One region of the Promicromonospora sp. NPDC057138 genome, then DNA from elsewhere that is predicted to be linked to it. Evidence: riboswitches for the same ligand, from Rfam matches in the RefSeq annotation. Region 1 holds a riboswitch; each other region holds the start of a gene.

Region 1 (5,696 bases):
CCTGGTTATCGCCAGGGAGACTCGGACAGGCGCTCTACTTCGCGAATCCCTACTTCGCGGTCAGGGGGTCACCAGTTGGGGGTGACGCCCGGGAGGTTGCGGGGGAGGGGCACGTCGCGCGGGTGGTAGACGTACGTGAGGCCGTCGGTCGACGTCTGCCACACGCGCTCGAAGTTCTCCCGCGTGTACACGACCCGCACGGCCTCGTTGCTCGCCTTGTTCGGGTCGTTGATGATCGGGTCGCCCTCGGCGGTGAACCCGCGCAGCACGACGAGGTGCCCGTCGGTGCCGTACCCGGCCTCCGGCATCTCCTCCTCCTCGAAGTTGATCGAGAAGACGAGCGGGATTCCCGCCTTGATGAACTTTTCCGCCTCTGCGAGGGAACGGAGCCGGGTCACGAAGGACTGCAGCCCGAACGTGTTCGCGTAGGCCGCATTGAACGGCCAGTTGCCCGCGCCCTCGTACGCGTAGTCCCAGGTGTTCATGGCGGCGTAGTCGACCTGCGGGTCGCCGTTCGGCGCCTCGATGCCCTCCAGCTCCTCGGCCGGCACCTCCAGCCCGTGGGAGTAGATCACCATCGTGGACGACGTCGGCGAGCACCACACCTGGCCGCCGCCCCCGAACTCGGGGTACTCGCCGCGGTGGATATTCTGGCTGAACTGCGGCACGTCGAGCGCCACCTCGCGGCCGAGCGTGAAGTCGCTGGTGCCCGTGTAGTGCGAGTCGGGCAGGTACTCGTTGGTCATGGTGCTCACACCGTTCAGCCGCGGCGAGACCCGCGTGCCCGCGGGCCGGTACAGCGTGGCCCGGGTCTGGAACGCGTCGGGCTCGTAGCCCGACTTCGCGACGTAGGTGTCGGTGAACAGGTACGCGTCCGCGTCGGTCTGGCCGTTCACGGATGTGCGGTGGATGTCGCCGACGCCGTCGGCCGGAGCGAACTCGTCGCCTGACGCCCAGCGGCCCATCACGAACCACTTGGTCCACGTCCCGTCGGCCTTGCGCCCGCGGAACTCGATCTCGACCCACGTGCCCGTGGGGGTGTGCGCGTTCCACGAGCTCACGGACTCGTCGACCGCATACCCGGTCTCCACGACCGGCGACGTCCACCGGCCCGTCTCGTAGGCGACGGGCGTGCCGTCGCCGTACGGGTCGGTGTACTCGACGGTCTCGCTCGCGCCGCGCAGCACGAGCCCGCCCTTGGTGCTCGGCCGCAGGTTCGACGTCCTGCCCGCCAGGAGCTCGCGGTAGCCGTTCCATGCGGTCAGCGTGATCTGGTTGTCCGAAGCCGCCGGGCCCGGCTCGGGCGCACCCGCCGCCGGCACCGCACTCGCCACGATCCCTGCTTGCACCACGAGCGCTCCCGTCGCCGCCAGCGCGAACGCCCTCGTCCGCAGTGTTCCTCGAATCGACATGCCCACCTCCATGTCCGGGGCCCGCCACTGGGTGGGTGAGCCGTGGACCTTCTTTACCAGACCGGGGGGTGAATTGGCATCGAAAGTCGGGACAGCTCGGCGTCATCCGAGAGACCAGGCGACCGACGCCGGTCCGCGGTGCTAACGTCGTCCGCGATCCCACGGGTGCCTCACGCAGGGGCTGAGATCGGGCTGGACGGCCCGGGACCGTTGAACCTGTCCGGTTAACACCGGCGTAGGAAGCAGGAGTCTCATATGGAGAACACCCAGTCCCGCACGCTCGCGTACGAGTACGCAGCCGAGCACGACGGCGGGCACAGCACACCGCACGACGACGGCCTGCGGGTCCCGGTCACCGAGATCACGCTGGCGCCGTCCCCCGACGGCACCCCGAACGAGCCGGTGCGCGTCTACCGCACCCAGGGGCCGGGTTCCGACCCGGTGCGCGGCCTCGCGCCGGCCCGCGAACCCTGGGTCGTGGCCCGGGGAGACACCGAGGAGTACGACGGCCGCCGTCGGGCCCTCGCCGACGACGGCCGCGGCGCACTGCGCCGCGGTGCCGCGACCGAGGAGTGGCAGGGCGAACGACGTCGGCCGCGCCGGGCTGCCCCCGGCCGGACCGTCACCCAGATGCACTACGCCCGCCAGGGCGTGATCACGCCGGAGATGCGGTACGTCGCCCTGCGCGAGAGCTGCGACGTCGAGCTGGTGCGCAGCGAGGTCGCCGCCGGCCGGGCGATCATCCCGAACAACGTGAACCACCCGGAGTCGGAGCCGATGATCATCGGCCGGGCGTTCCTCGTGAAGATCAACGCGAACATCGGCAACTCGGCTGTCCACAGCTCGATCGCTGAGGAGGTGGAGAAGCTCGAGTGGGCCACCAAGTGGGGCGCCGACACCGTCATGGACCTGTCCACGGGCGACGACATCCACACCACCCGCGAGTGGCTCCTGCGGAACTCGCCGGTGCCCATCGGCACGGTGCCGATCTACCAGGCTCTGGAGAAGGTGAACGGCGACGCGAGCGCGCTGACCTGGGAGGTCTACCGCGACACGGTGATCGAGCAGTGCGAGCAGGGCGTCGACTACATGACCGTGCACGCCGGCGTGCTGCTCCGGTACGTGCCGCTCACGGCGGACCGGGTCACCGGCATCGTCTCGCGCGGCGGGTCGATCCTCGCGGGCTGGTGCCTCGCGCACCACCAGGAGAACTTCCTCTACACGCACTTCGACGAGCTCTGCGAGATCTTCGCCCGGTACGACGTCGCCTTCTCCCTGGGCGACGGCCTGCGTCCCGGCTCGCTGGCCGACGCCAACGACGCCGCGCAGTTCGCCGAGCTCGACACGCTCGCGGAGCTGACCAAGCGGGCCTGGGCCCACGACGTCCAGGTGATGGTGGAGGGACCCGGGCACATCCCGTTCCACCTGGTGCGGGAGAACGTCGAGCGGCAGCAGGAGCTGTGCGACGGCGCCCCGTTCTACACGCTCGGCCCGCTGGTCACCGACATCGCGCCCGGCTACGACCACATCACCTCCGCCATCGGCGCCACCGAGATCGCCCGGTACGGCACCGCGATGCTCTGCTACGTCACGCCCAAGGAGCACCTCGGCCTGCCCGACCGCGACGACGTGCGCACCGGCGTGGTGACCTACAAGATCGCCGCGCACGCCGCCGACGTCGCCAAGGGGCACCCGGGCGCCCGCGACCGGGACGACGCCCTGTCCAAGGCCCGCTTCGAGTTCCGCTGGCGGGACCAGTTCAACCTGTCGCTCGACCCGGAGCTCGCCGAGGCGTACCACGACGAGACCCTCCCGGCCGAGGCCGCGAAGACCGCGCACTTCTGCTCGATGTGCGGGCCGAAGTTCTGCTCGATGCGGATCTCGCAGGACATCCGCGACGAGTTCGGCGGGGCACAGGCCCAGGGTGCGCTCGCGGGCGCGACGGCGGCCGTCCAGGCGGAGGGCATGGCCCAGAAGTCCGCGGAGTTCCGCGCGGCGGGCGCCGAGGTCTACCTCCCGGCCCCGCAGCTCCGCCCCTAGCCGCGTTCCGCGAGGTAGAGCGTGTGTCCGGACACACGCTCTACCTCACCGACCATCCGTCCGCGAGGTAGAGCACCTGTCCGGACACACGCTCTACCTCGCGGACAGGTGGGCAGACGGTCAGGGGAGCGCGGTCAGGTCGGGCACGGGGCCCGTCGTCGTGCCCTCCACGAGATTCACGGGGAGCACCACCGACTCCGGCTGCTCGCCGGCGAGCAGCGCGATGACGGCCAGGCCGAGCGCCCGGCCCTTCTCGACGAGCGGCTGGTGCACGCTGGTCAGCACGTCGGGGGAGAGCCACGGCAGGTCGAGCCCGTCGAACCCGGCCACAGACACGTCCTCGGGCACCCGCAGGCCGAGCTCGCGGGCCGCGATCACGGCGCCCGCGGCGAGCAGGTCGGAGTGGGCGATGATCGCCGTCGGACGGTCCCGGGCGGGCGCCCACTCGGACAGGATCTCGGTGGCGGCGTCGCGCCCGTGCTCCACGAGCGACGCCGGCGTCTCCCACGACATCACGGGCTCGATGACGTCCCGGACGCCGGCCAGCCGGTTGCGGGTGGGCGTGCGCTCGGCGGCGGTGAGCCGGTCGGCGTCGACCAGCCCGGACCGTTCGTCCCGCCCGAACGGCAGCGTGATCTCCGCGATCCGCGTGTGCCCGAGCTCGACCAGGTGCCGCACGGCCTCGGCGGCGCCTCGGCGGTCGTCGACGCTGACCACGGGCACGCCGGGCACGTTCTGCCCCTCGCCGATCACGACGGGCACGCCTCGGCGCTGCAGGGCGGCCAGGTTCGGGTCGTCCTTCAGGGTCCCCCACACGAGCACCGCGACGTCCATCGCGGCGGCCTCGACCAGCGGGTCGACGGCGGCAGGCAGCCCCGCCTCGGCCGCGAGCCCCATGGACTGCGCGGTGGCGCCCTGCGGCATGCCGGGCACGAGCAGCACGCCCAGCCCCTGCTCGCCGATCGCGGAGACCAGGCCGTGCAGCACCTGGGTGGAGACGGGGTCCCGGAACGACCGGCCGAGCTGGTCGCCGATCACCACACCCACGATCCCGGACCGCCCCGACCGGAGCTGCCGCCCCAGGGGGTTGGGCCCGGAGTAGTCGAGCTCGCGCGCGGCGGCCAGGACCTTCTCCCGGGTCTCGGGGGTGATGGGTCCCGCACCGGAGAAGGCGAGCGACGCGGTGGAGACGGAGACACCTGCCAGCTCGGCGACCCTCGCGAGGGTCGGTCGTACGGTCTGGCGGCTCATCGCGGTTCCTTCTCTCGCCTCGGGCACCGGTGGTGCAGGACCCAGGTATCTGCTGGGCTGATCCCAGATTGTGGCCTACGGTCGGGAGATTCAATCGCACCGAGGAGTTCAGTGCCTACTGCACACGCCGCCGCCCGTGCGGTCTTCGTCGTCTTCGCAGCCAGCGGGTTCGCCTTCGCGAGCTGGGCATCCCGTCTTCCGGCGGTCCGCGACGGCCTGTCCTTCTCCGAGCAGGAGATGGGTTTGCTGCTGCTGACGGGGTCGATCGGCTCCGTCGCCGCCATCCCGCTGTCGGGCCTCGTCGCCGAGCGGTTCGGTACCGCGCGCACCGTCCTGAGCTTCGCGGGGGTGCTCGTGGTCGGCCTCGCCGTCGCCGGGTTCGGCGTCGCCGCCGGCGAGCACCTCGCGGTGCGGCTCGGCCTGGTCCTGTTCGGCGTGGGCGCCGGAGTCTGGGACGCCGCGATGAACCTCGAGGGCGCCGCCGTGGAGCAGCGCCTCGGCCGCGCGATCATGCCGGTCTTCCACGCCGGGTTCTCGTTCGGCACGGTGGTCGGGGCCGGCCTCGGCATCCTGGCGGCGGAGGCGCACGTCCCGGTCCTCTGGCACGTCGTGGCCGCGGGCGCGGTGGCCCTCCTGTCGGTGGTGATCGCGGTCCGCTACTTCTCCCCGAGCGTGGTCGCGGCGGCGCTGCCGGACGGCGCGGCCACCGCCGGGGCGGGCAGCGCGGACGGCGCCGACCCGGGAGAGATGACGCCGCCGCCGTCGGGCATCCGGGGCCTGCTCGCCGCCTGGGGCGAGCCGCGGACGCTGGCGATCGGGCTGGTGGTGCTCGCCGCCGCGCTGACCGAGGGCGTGGCCAACGACTGGGTGGGCCTCGCGGTGGTGGACGGGTTCGGCACGTCCGACGGGATGGGCGCCGTCGGCCTCGCCGTCTTCCTCACGGCCATGACCGCCGCCCGGCTCGCCGGGACGGGGGCCATCGACCGGTTCGGG
Region 2 (5,696 bases), on a different contig from region 1:
CGCGGCCGGCGGGACACGACGAGCGCCACGAGCCCGCCCACGACCAGCGAGAGCACCGTCGCGACCAGGGCGATGCGCAGCGAGGTGGCAGTGGCCTCCCACACGGTCACCACGAGTGCGTTCCGCTCGCCGGTGGTCCCGAGGGCCACGTAGTTGCCCGGGCCCCAGGACCCGTCGGGCTCCCGGAGGGACCGGGCGACCAGCCCGGCGAGCGGCAGCAGCATGAGCCCGACGACGATCGCCGCCCCCGCCAGCGCGACCGCCACGTCCGCGGGCGAGCGCCAGGACAGCGGCCGGGCCGCGCCCCGCGAGGACACGAGCCGCAGCGCAGCCTCCCGCCGCCGGCGCGCCCGCGCGGACGCCGCGAGGGTCGCCGAGATGACGAGGAGCTGCAGGATCGACAGCACCGACGCGGACCGCAGGTCCAGGAACTGGGTGGTGCGGGTCCAGATCTCGGTCTCGATGGTCCCGTACCGCACCCCGCCGAGCACCAGCACCACTCCGAAGGCGGTAGCGCAGAACAGGAACACCACCGAGGCCGCCGACGCCACGGCGGGCGCCAGGGACGGCAGGGTCACCGTCCGGAACACCCGCGCGGGGCTCGCGCCGAGGGATGCGGCGGCCTGCTCGGTGCGCGGGTCGAGCCGCTCCCACAGCCCGCCGACCGTCCGCACCACCACTGACACGTTGAAGAAGACGAGCGCGACGACGATCCCGGCCAGCGACTCCTCCAGCCCGAGGAACCCGAGCGTGCCGCCCGGGGCGAACAAGGCGCGGAACGCGACGCCGACCACCACGGCGGGCAGCACGAACGGCACGGTCACGAGCCCGCGCACCAGGGTGCGTCCGGGGAACGAACGCCGGTACAGGAGATAGGCGAGCGGCAGGCCGAGGAGCACCGAGAACGCGGTGCCGAGCACTGCCTGGGTCAGCGTGAGCCCGACGAACCGCCACGTACGCGGGCGGGACAGCACCTCGGTGAAGCCGGTGAGGTCCAGCACGCCGTCGGGCACGAAACCGCGTGCCACGAGCGCGGCCACGGGCCAGGCGAAGAAGACCGCGAGGAAGCCGAGGGGGACGGCGACCGCCGTCCCCCAGAGCAGCGCAGCGGGCTTCAGGCCCAGCGGCCGCCTCAGCCGACTACGGTCTCGGTCCACCGCTCGATCCACTCGTCGCGGTGCTCGCTCACGTCGGCGGGCTCCACCTCGAACGGCGCGTCGGCCTGGGGCGCGAACTTCTGCCAGTCCTTCGGGAGCTGCACCGAGGAGTCGGCCGGGTACATGTACATCGACTCCGGCAGCGCGGCCTGGACGTCCTGGGTGAGCAGGAAGTCCACCAGCTCCTGCGCGCCCTCGGGGTTGTCGGCGCCGGCCAGGACGCCCGCGTACTCGACCTGCCGGAAGCACGTCTCCAGCAGGGCGCTCGTGGTCGACGTGGAGCCGTCCTCGCTCACCGTGAACGCCGGCGACGTCGCGTACGACAGCGCGAGCGGCCGCTTGCCGCCCTCCCCGGCGCCCGAGAAGTCCACGTAGTACGCGTCCTCCCAGGAGTCGGCGACCTTCACGCCGTTGTCCACGAGCGAGGCCCAGTAGTCCTCGAAGCCGTCCTCGCCGAACGCCCCGATGGTCGCCAGCAGGAAGGCGAGCCCGGGGGACGACGTCGCCGGGTTGGTCACCACGAGCAGGTCCCGGTACTTCGGGTCGGCCAGGTCCTCCAGGGTCTTCGGCACCTCCAGGCCGGACTTCTCGAACCAGGCCTCGTCCGCGTTCACGCACACGTCGCCCTGGTCGATCTGGGTGAGCGCCCCGCCGACCTGCTCGACGCCGTCGGGCAGGTCGGCGGGCGTGTACGCCTCGACCACTCCCGCCTCCAGCGCACGGGAGGCGAACGTGTTGTCGATGCCGAACACGGCGTCGCCGAGCGGGGCGTCCTTGGTCAGGACGAGCTGGTTCACCAGGGTTCCGGCGTCGCCCGCGGCGCTGACCTCGACGGTCATGCCGGACTGCTTCTCGAACCGGTCGATCAGCTTGTCGTCGAGCGCCCAGGAGTCGTGGGTCACCAGCGTCACGGTGCCCGACGCCGACGGGTCTCCCCCGCCGGTCTCGGAGCCACCGGACCCCGGGCCGCCGGAACAACCGGCGACCAGCAGTGCGACGGCTGCCGCCGCGGCGACCGCTCCGACCGTCCCGGTGTGCACGGTGCCCCTGTGGGCACCCGAAAGACGCAACATCGTGCCTCGACTTCCTCCGCCGGTGTGACCCGGATCAGGTTCAAGGGTCTGCGGTTGTCCGCACTCTCAGCGCCCGTGGGGCGCTCCCCTGTCGTGTCCAACCAGACTACTGGCCCGTCGGGGGCTACGGTGTGGAGGTGGCCCAGATTGAGACGGAACAGACACTCGCCGAGAAGGTCGGCACTCTCGCCCTGACGCTCGCGGCCGGCTGGGTCGCGCAAAAGGCGGTCGGCATGATCTGGAAGGGCGTGACGGGTAACGACGCGCCCAACAAGCCGGACGACCCAGAGCTGGACCTGGTGCAGGCCACCGTGTTCGCGGCGGTCGCCGCCGGCACGGCGGTGCTCGCCAAGCGCCTGGCGGCCAAGGGCGCGCACAAGGCCGCCCGGGGGCTTGCCGCCCGCCGATCGGCGCGCTGACGACACTCGGCACACCACGCCGTCCGACGCACTGGCCCCCCGGCCCCCGAGCGGGCTCGACCCGCGGCCGACCCAACCCGAGCCCACCTCAGCCAGCCTCAGCCCGCGAGCTTGCGCGGCCGCCGGGTCAGCAGCGGGTCGTGGCCCCGCGGCCGGCCCACGGGCTCGATGCCGTCGAGCGCGCGCGTCAGCGCGGCCTGCGTGACGCCCTGCTTCCCGCTCTCGGCGCGCAGCCTGGTCATGACCTGGTCGGCCGCCAGCCGCAGCGGTACGCCCGCCTTGCTAGCGGCGTCGAGCAGCAGGTGGCCGGCGGTCTCGTCGTCCACGCCGCGGACCGCGACGATGACGCCCTTGGCCTGCTCGATCACCGCCTGGCTGACGAAGGCCCTGGTGACCACGCCGTCCGACCGGCGGGTCAGCGCCTCCTTCTCGACCGGCGTGACGTCGATGACGTACCCGGCCAGCTCGGGCGGCCGGTCCTCGCTGCCGCGCCAGCCCTGGCCGATGACGACCAGCGAGCGCGTACGGCCCTTCCGGTCGACGATCCGGTGCGCGCAGGCGAACGGCCTGCCGAACCGCAGCGCCTCGGCGGCGGCACGGACCATGCGGCCGCGATCGTCAGGGTGCTTCCGCGAGCACAGCGCTTCGAGGCCCGGTTCGACCTCGTGCCGCTTCCAGCCGTGCATGGTGTAGACCTCGTCCGACCACCACCAGGTCCCCGAGCCGAGCTCGACGCGATAGCGGCCGACGAGCAGGTTGGTCCCCAGGCCGAGAGCCTGTGCCAGGTCTCCCACCGAGACGTTCGGTGGCGGTGTCGCGGTGTCGCCTCCGGCGCCGTCCACGAGAGCGAGCCTGGGCTGCTTGAAAGGGGGCATGTATCCCTCCCAGATCCGATGCGGACCGGGAGCCGCTTCATGACTCCGCGCTCTCGATTGTAGAGCGACTCGCCCGGGTAGGGGAGCCCCTTTCCTCCTCCGAGTTGTCCGGCTCCGAGTTGTCCGGTGACTCCCCGGGCTGTCCGGTGCGAGCGGCGCGGCCTCGTGCCAGCCTGAAGGAGCCCGGCGCAGGGACCGAACACCGGCACAGGAGGTGCACCGTGAGCGAGAGCCCCCACGACGCGACGACGGATCCCGGCGACGCCGGCATCGGCACCCAAGGGATCCTGGCCCCCGGCCCGCTGCGCACCGACGTGGCGGTGGTCGGCGCGGGGCTCACCGGCGTCGTCACCGCCCAGCTCCTCGCCGAAGGCGGCGCGAACGTCGTGGTGCTCGACGCAGGGACCGCCCGCATGACCACCACGGCCCGCTCGACCGGCAAGCTCTCGGTGCTCCAGGGCACCCGGCTCGCGCGCATCGCCCGGCACGGCGACGACGTGGTGCGCGACTACCTCGCGGCCGGCTTCGCGGGGCTCGGGTGGCTGCGCCGCACCCTGGAGGACCTGAACGTGCCGGTCGAGAGCCGCGACGACCTGACCGTGGCGACCACCCCCGAGCAGGTGGCCGACGTCGACGCCGTGCTCGCGACCTGCGCCCGGCAGGGGCTCGCCGCGCAGTGGGAGGAGGACCCGCCGTATCCCGCGCGGACGCTCGGTGCAGTGCGCCTGCCCGGCCAGGCCCAGGTCGACCCGCTGCGCATGCTCTCGGCGCTCCGTGCCCGCCTGCGCTCGCGCGGCGTCCCGGTGCACGACGGCGTCCGGGTCCGGCAGGTGCACCGGCTGGGGACCGGCGTCGCGCTGCGCACCACCCGCGGCACCGTGCTCGCCGACCGCGTCGTGCTGGCCACCGCCGTCCCGCCCGGGCGGCAGGGCGGCCTGATCCTCCGGCTGGAGGCGGGCCGCAGCCTGCTCACCACGCGGGAGGTGCCCGACCCCGGCGCGCTGCCGCCGGGGTTCGCCGAGACGATGTCGATCACCGCCGGGCCGCCCATACGTTCGCTCCGCATGGCCGACGGGCTGCTCATGGTGGGCGGCGAGGGCTTCGTCGTCGGCCGGGAGCGCGACCCCGCTCGCCGGCTGGCCGTGCTCGACGAGTGGACCCGCGGGCATCTCCCGGTGGGCCCGTCCCGGCACGCGTGGGCGGCTCAGGACTACACCAGCGATACCGGGCTGCCGTTCGTCGGGCCCGCCGTCCCGCGCGACGAGCGGGTGCTCGTCGCCACGGGCTACGGCAAGTGGGGCCTCACCAGCGGGGCCGCGGCCGGGCTGGCGCTCGCCGGCCGCATCCTCGGCGAACCCGTGGAGTGGGGCCCGGCGCTCGAGCCGTGGGCCCGGCCGCCCGTACCGAGCAGCCACACCGCCGCCACCTTCGCCCAGCAGACCAAGGGCTGGGCCTGCGCGGTGGGCCGCCCGTCGGGACAGCGGCCCGGCGTCACGCGGGTGTCCCGGATCTGCCCCCACTTCGGCGGCGTCGTGCGCTGGAACGACGAGGAGCAGTCCTGGGACTGCCCGGTGCACGGGTCCCGTTTCGACCCGGACGGCGCCCTGCTCGAGGGCCCAGCTACGAAGGGCCTCGCACCACGTTGACCTGCGCGGACGGCGCGACCAGCGCGGACGCGACGAGGCCGTCGAGAGTCGGTTGGAGATGCGAGTGGTTCTCCGGCCGGTGAGTGTTGAAGAACCGGAAGAAGCCCGTTGACGCCCCTCCGTGGAGGTCACCTGCCATGTCCCTCAGCCGCCCGGTCCGGGTGCTCGCGGTTCGGCTGGACAGCGACGGTGCCGTGCTGCTGACCGGGCCTGCCGTGCGTGCCCTGGCCGCGACGTACGACCAGGTGGACCTCCTGGTCTCCGCCTCGGGCCTGCAGGCAGCGGACCTGCTGCCCGGGGTGACCGAGGTCCTCCGGTTCGACGCGCCGTGGTGTGGCGCGAAGCCGCCCCGGGTCTCGCCCGAGGCCCTGCTCGACCTCGTGGCCGACCTGGTCGCGCGCCGCTACCAGCTCGCGGTGATCTTCACGTCCTCCGGCCAGTCGCCGCTCCCGATGGCGCTCCTGGCCCGCCTGGCCGGGGTGCGCCATATCGTCGCGGCGACCGAGGATCACCCCGGCTCGCTGCT
Region 3 (5,696 bases), on a different contig from region 1:
CGCCGCGACCGACGGCAGCACCGCGTCGACGACACGCACTATCGAGGCCGAGTAGGCGTCCATCGCCTCGTGATCGTCGGTCACGTTGTCGTCCGGCTCGTGGTCGCCCAGCTCGTGATCGCCCATAGAACCCATCACACACGCACGGCGACCCTGGCGGGAAGGGATTCGCCCAGGGCAGATATGCGGACCTCAGGTCGCCTGGTCCACCGCCCGGTCCAGCTCGCGCTCCCACGCGAGCATGCCGCCCTCGACGGACCGGGCCGCCAGCCCGGCGTCGCGCAGCCGGAGGGCCACGCGGGCCGACCGGACGCCGGACCTGCACAGCACGTAGACGGGCCGGCCCGCCGCCCAGGCGGCGACGCCGGCGACTGCCGCGACGGCGTCGTCCCCGGCGAAGGCGCCCGAGGGGACCACGCGCGCTCCCGGCAGAGCGGCGAGCTCCACCTCCCACGGATCGCGGACGTCCAGCACCGCGGGCTCGGCGCCGTCGGCGCGCAGCGCCGCCAGCTCGCGCACGGGCACCGCCGCGCCGTCCGCGCCGTTCGCGCCGTCCGACGGCGGCAGCCCGCAGAACGCCGCGTACGGGTCGACGCCGCCGGCGCCGGTCAGCAGCGCCCTGACGGGCTCCCGGGCGGGATCGCGCCGGACGGCGAGCTGCCGCCAGGTCAGGGCGAGCGCGTCATACATCGCGAGCCGCCCGAGCAGCGTCTCGCCCGCCCCCGTGACGAGCTTGATCGCCTCGGTCGCCATGACCGAGCCCAGGGTGCCGCACATCGCACCGAGCACGCCGCCTGCTGCGCAGTCCGGCGACGCGCCGGGCGGTGGCGGGTCCGGGAACACGTCCCGGTAGGTCACGCCACTGGCGCCGTCCGGCGGCGTGCCCCAGAACGTGGCGACCTGCCCCGTGAACCGGTAGATCGCACCCCAGACGCACGGGATGCCCAGCACCTCGGCGGCGTCCGAGACGAGGTAGCGGGTCGCGAAGGCGTCGGTCCCGTCGAGCACCAGGTCGTAGCCGGACAGCACGTCGAGCGCGTTCGCCGTGGTCAGCCGCTCCCGGTGCTCGACCACGTGGACGTGCGGGTTGACCTCCACCAGCGCGTCCCGCGCCGACGCCGTCTTGGGCAGCCCCAGGTCCGAGACGCCGTGGATCACTTGGCGCTGCAGGTTCGACACCTCGACGGCGTCGTCGTCGACAATGCCCAGCGTGCCCACACCCGCCGCGGCGAGGTAGAGCAGGGCGGGGCTGCCCAGGCCGCCCGCGCCCACCACCAGCACGCGCGCGTTCGCGAGCCGGCGCTGGCCCTCCGGGCCGATCCCCGGCAGCACCAGGTGGCGGGCGTACCGGGCGAGCTCGTCGCGGCCCAGCTCGCGGCCGGGCTCGACCAGCGGCGGCAGCGCGGTCACAGCGCGAGGTCCAGGTTGTTCCCGACCAGGTTGTCGCCGACGGCGACCAGCCCGTCGACCGGGGACGACGCCAGCGCCCGCTCCCGGCGCGGCGGCCGGCCGGCGCGGGCGGCGTCGTACCCCGCCTCGACGGCGAGCCGCATGGCGTGGGCCATGCGCACCGGGTCCGCGGCGCGGGTCACCGCGGTGGCAAGCAGGACGCCGTCGCACCCGAGCTCCATGGCCAGCGCGGCGTCCGACGCCGTGCCGATGCCCGCGTCCAGGATCACCGGGACCGACGCCGCGGCCGCTATGACCTCGATGTTGCGCGGGTTGGCGATGCCGAGCCCGGAGCCGATGGGCGAGCCCAGCGGCATGACCGCCGCGCAGCCCACGTCCTCAAGGCGGCGCGCGATGATCGGGTCGTCGTTGGTGTACGGGAGCACGGTGAAGCCGTCGTCGACCAGGGCCTTTGCCGCCTCGACCAGGCCTATCGGGTCGGGCAGGAGCGTCACGTCGTCGGCGATGACCTCCAGCTTGACCCAGTCCGTCTCGCACGCCTCCCGGGCGAGCTGGGCGGTGAGCACCGCCTCGCGGACGGAGAAGCAGCCGGCCGTGTTGGGCAGGGCACGGATGCCCAGGCGCGCGAGCAGGCCCCAGACGGAGGGGTCGCCGGAGCGGGCCGGGTCGTCCGACGGCCGGGGCCGGGACACGCGCCGCATCGCGACGGTGGTCAGCTCCGTGCCGGACGCTACGAGCGCGTCCTCCAGGCCCAGCAGGCTCGCCGCTCCCCCGGTGCCCATGACCAGGCGCGATCCCAGCGGCGTGCCCGCGATGGTCAGCGGTGCGTCGTCCATGGTCAGCCTCCCTGCACTGCGGTGACGACCTCGACGCGGTCTCCGGGCCGGACCGTGGTGGTGCCCCAGGCGCCGCGCGGCACGACGGCGTCGTCGAGCGCGACGGCGACGCCCTGCGGCGCGCCGTCGACCACGAGGCCGGGCAGCAGGCGCGCGACCAGGTCGGCGACGGGCAGGGGGCTGTCGAGCGGGTACGGCTCGCCGTTGACGAGGGCGGCCCCCGGCGCCTCGGCGATCGGCGCTCCGGCGGCGCCGGGCGACGCGGACGGTGCTGCGGCCGCGGACGGTGCTGCGGTCATGCTGTGCCTCCTCGAGTAGTGCTGTATGCGTCGGCGAACCGGCGCGGGTCCGCGAACCGGGCGGCGGCCTCGACGGCCGCGATGGCTGCTGGGCCGTCCGGCGCCACGCCCAGCGCCTGGTCGACGGCGGCCGCCGTCAGCGCCGTGAGCAGGATCCCGTTGCGGTGGTGCCCCGTGGCCAGGTAGAGGCCGTCGGCCGCCCAGCCCAGGATCGGCGCGTTGTCGGGGCTGCCGGGCCGGGACCGGGTGACGGTCTCCAGCAGCACGGCGTCGTCGAGCCCGGGCAGCAGGGCGCGCACGTCGCGCAGCAGCGCGAAGACGTCGCCGGCCCGGGTCAGGTGGTCGTCCGCGCGCTCGTCCGACGTCGCGCCCACGACCACCTCGCGCGTCCCGTCGGGCCGGACCGGGCGGGGCACGGCGTAGACGGGGCGGCCCTGCACGGTGCCCCGCACCACCACCGCGGGCGCCCGGTCGACGTCGGCGGCCAGGCGCAGCGTCGTGCCGGGCACCGGGCGGGTGGGGGCTCCCGCGAACAGGGAGCCGCTCGCGTGCCCGGCGGCCAGGACCACGGTCCCGGCGGCGTAGGCCGTGCCCGCCTCGTCGAGCGCGCCGACGACGGCGTCGTCCGCCCAGGTCAGCGAGACCGCGGCGCGCCGCACGAGGATCTCGTGCGCGGCGACGGCGGCGGACAGGGCCACCTGCACGGCACGCGGGTCCACCCGATGGTCGCCCGGGACCCACGCCGCACCCGCCACCCGCGGCCCGACGCCGGGCTCCCGCAGCCGCGCCTCGTCCGGCGCGATCTCCGCCGAGCCGAGGCCCCACCCGCTGTGCAGGTCCAGCAGCCGGCGCAGCGCGACCAGGTCGTCGCGGTCGTAGGCGAGGGCGAGCGTGCCGGCGGTCTCCAGGCCGACGGCGCCCGGCGGCAAGCCAGCCGCGCGCTCGAGTGCCTCGGCGAACGCCGGCCAGAGGGCGAGCGAGGCGGTGCCCAGCCGCGCCTGCCCCTTCTCGCCGAAGCCCGCCTCCATGACGGGCGCGAGCATGCCGGCGGCGGCGTGGGTGGCGCCGTCGCCGGGCGACGGGTCCAGGACGACGACGCTCGCGCCGGCCTCCACCGCGCGCCAGGCCGCGGTCAGGCCGACGATGCCCCCGCCGATGACGAGGACGTCGCACACATGACTGCTCACAGTTCTGCTCCCTTCGCTGGCATGACCCAGATCAGGTTCGACGGTCGGCGCCCTGCGCCCTCTCAGCCCCGTCCGGGGCTCCCGTGCACGCGACAACGATAGCCCTACACTCGCGGTCGTGGACCCCCGTACCCGGCTCGCCGACGCCCGCCTGTATCTGTGCACGGACGCCCGTCAGGACACCGGCGACCTCGAACCCTTCCTGCACGCGGCGCTGGAGGGCGGCGTCGACGTCGTCCAGCTCCGGGACAAGTCCCTGGAGGCGGCCCGCGAGGTCGAGCTGCACGCGCTCGTCGCCCGGGTGGCCGCCGAGCACGGCGCGCTGTGGGCGGTCAACGACCGGGCCGACATCGCGGGGCTGACCGGAGCGCCGGTGGTGCACATGGGCCAGGGCGACCTGCCGCCCGGCGCGGTGCGGGCCCTGCTGGGCGACGGCCCCGTGCTGGGCCGCTCCACCCACTCCCTCGACCAGGCGCTGGCCGCCGAGGCCGAGCCCCGCGTGGACTACTTCTGCGTCGGGCCGGTGTGGGCCACGCCGACCAAACCGGGCCGCGCCGCCGTCGGCCTGGACCTGGTGCGCGACGTCGCCGCCCGCGAGCCGGCCACGCCCTGGTTCGCCATCGGCGGGGTCGACGCCGCCCGCCTCGACCAGGTGCTCGACGCTGGGGCGCGCCGCGTCGTCGTCGTCCGCGCCATCACGCGGGCGGACGACCCCCGGGCCGCGGCCGCCGCGCTGCGCCGCCGGATCGCGGGCGCGGACGGGTAGAGCCCGATGTTGCCTGGCACCGTATCCGCTCCGTTACTCTTGGCCTCGCCATGAGCCTGACACGTCGCCCCTCCTCGCTGCTCGCCGACCATCGGCGCTGGTCAGCGAGCGTCCTGACGGTCATGCTCCTCGTGCTCGCCGTCCTCGGCGCGCAGGTCCTGTGCGGCGTCCACCTGAACGAGCAGGCCGCCGGCCACGCGGACGAAGCCGCCGTGCAGAGCCCGGGCCTGTGGCCCGCCGCCGAGACGACCGTCGCCGAGGCGCCGGACGTCGAGGCAGCCCTCGCACCTCCGGACGACGGCGCCCATGGCTGTTCCGACCACCGCTCGCTGACGGCGCAGGGCGACCCGGTCCGTCAGCCGCCGCCCGGGCCGGCCGTGATGCCGGAGCTCGCCGCGCAGTGGCTCGTGGCCGACCTGGCACACCGCGAGCCCCCGGTCCGGTCGAGCGTGACCGACGCCGCGGCGCCGTCGCTGACCGCCCTGGGGATCTCCCGGACGTAGACCACCACATCCCGTCGGCGCCACCCCTGGGTGCCGGCGGCTCCAGCGCGCCCCGGAGCGGGGTCGCGCGTGTGGTTCTACTCCGATCAGAAAGGTCCCCGCTTTCATGGAGCCCAGCTTCAACCCGACCAGTACCGCACCTGGCCGCGGTCGGCACCGGGCGGCCCGCCGCCCGGTCCTGGCCGACGTCGCCCGAGCCACCTCCGAGCAGGTCAGCGCGTTCGCCGGCCGCACCGCCGTCGTCGCGGCGGCCGGTTCGGGCGTGCTGCTGTCCTTCGTCGCCGCACCCGCCGCCCAGGCCGCCCCGGCTGACGCGGTCAGCACGTCGCTGGCCGGCACACCCGTCCAGGGCACGCTCAACGCGACCGACCTGAACGCCCTGACCGCGCAGGCCCGTGAGACGGTCGCCGCCGCGGGCGTCGTGGCGGTCGCACCCGATGCGGAGCTCAAGGTCGAGAAGGCGGCGGTCTCCGTCGTCTCGGCCGCGGAGAACGAGGACTACCAGGCACAGCTCGCCGCCGAGGCGGAGGCCGAGGCCGCCGCGGAGGCCGCGGAAGCGGCCGCCGAGGCCGCGGCGGCGATCGACATCCCGGCCTCGGCGTCGGGGTCCGCCGTCATATCGGTCGCCATGCGCTACCTGGGAGTGCCGTACGTCTGGGGCGGCACGACGCCTGCGGGCTTCGACTGCTCCGGGT

The links. A riboswitch is a leader RNA that binds a small molecule or an ion and turns the genes downstream of it on or off. The one in region 1 is predicted to bind thiamine pyrophosphate.
Region 2: it holds a riboswitch for thiamine pyrophosphate, as region 1 does, so the genes downstream of both, ACFT2C_RS18090 (thiamine ABC transporter substrate binding subunit) here and thiC (phosphomethylpyrimidine synthase ThiC) in region 1, are expected to answer to the same signal.
Region 3: it holds a riboswitch for thiamine pyrophosphate, as region 1 does, so the genes downstream of both, thiO (glycine oxidase ThiO) here and thiC (phosphomethylpyrimidine synthase ThiC) in region 1, are expected to answer to the same signal.

Annotation. Positions count from the first base shown of each region.
Region 1 covers NZ_JBHUUX010000021.1:12-5,707, forward strand. Annotated here, with positions in the region: gene ACFT2C_RS13690 (C39 family peptidase) at 69-1,412, opposite strand; TPP riboswitch at 1,566-1,671, shown strand; gene thiC (phosphomethylpyrimidine synthase ThiC) at 1,668-3,452, shown strand; gene ACFT2C_RS13700 (LacI family DNA-binding transcriptional regulator) at 3,573-4,703, opposite strand; gene ACFT2C_RS13705 (MFS transporter) at 4,815-5,696, shown strand, end outside.
Region 2 covers NZ_JBHUUX010000034.1:45,047-50,742, forward strand. Annotated here, with positions in the region: gene ACFT2C_RS18085 (ABC transporter permease) at 1-1,157, opposite strand, end outside; gene ACFT2C_RS18090 (thiamine ABC transporter substrate binding subunit) at 1,133-2,230, opposite strand; TPP riboswitch at 2,225-2,330, opposite strand; gene ACFT2C_RS18095 (DUF4235 domain-containing protein) at 2,368-2,649, shown strand; gene ACFT2C_RS18100 (PAS and ANTAR domain-containing protein) at 2,748-3,524, opposite strand; gene ACFT2C_RS18105 (FAD-dependent oxidoreductase) at 3,746-5,170, shown strand; gene ACFT2C_RS18110 (glycosyltransferase family 9 protein) at 5,308-5,696, shown strand, end outside.
Region 3 covers NZ_JBHUUX010000095.1:5,140-10,835, forward strand. Annotated here, with positions in the region: gene ACFT2C_RS27445 (S1C family serine protease) at 1-126, opposite strand, end outside; gene ACFT2C_RS27450 (ThiF family adenylyltransferase) at 193-1,410, opposite strand; gene ACFT2C_RS27455 (thiazole synthase) at 1,407-2,246, opposite strand; gene thiS (sulfur carrier protein ThiS) at 2,249-2,545, opposite strand; gene thiO (glycine oxidase ThiO) at 2,542-3,732, opposite strand; TPP riboswitch at 3,724-3,827, opposite strand; gene thiE (thiamine phosphate synthase) at 3,851-4,498, shown strand; gene ACFT2C_RS27475 (hypothetical protein) at 4,549-5,001, shown strand; gene ACFT2C_RS27480 (C40 family peptidase) at 5,108-5,696, shown strand, end outside.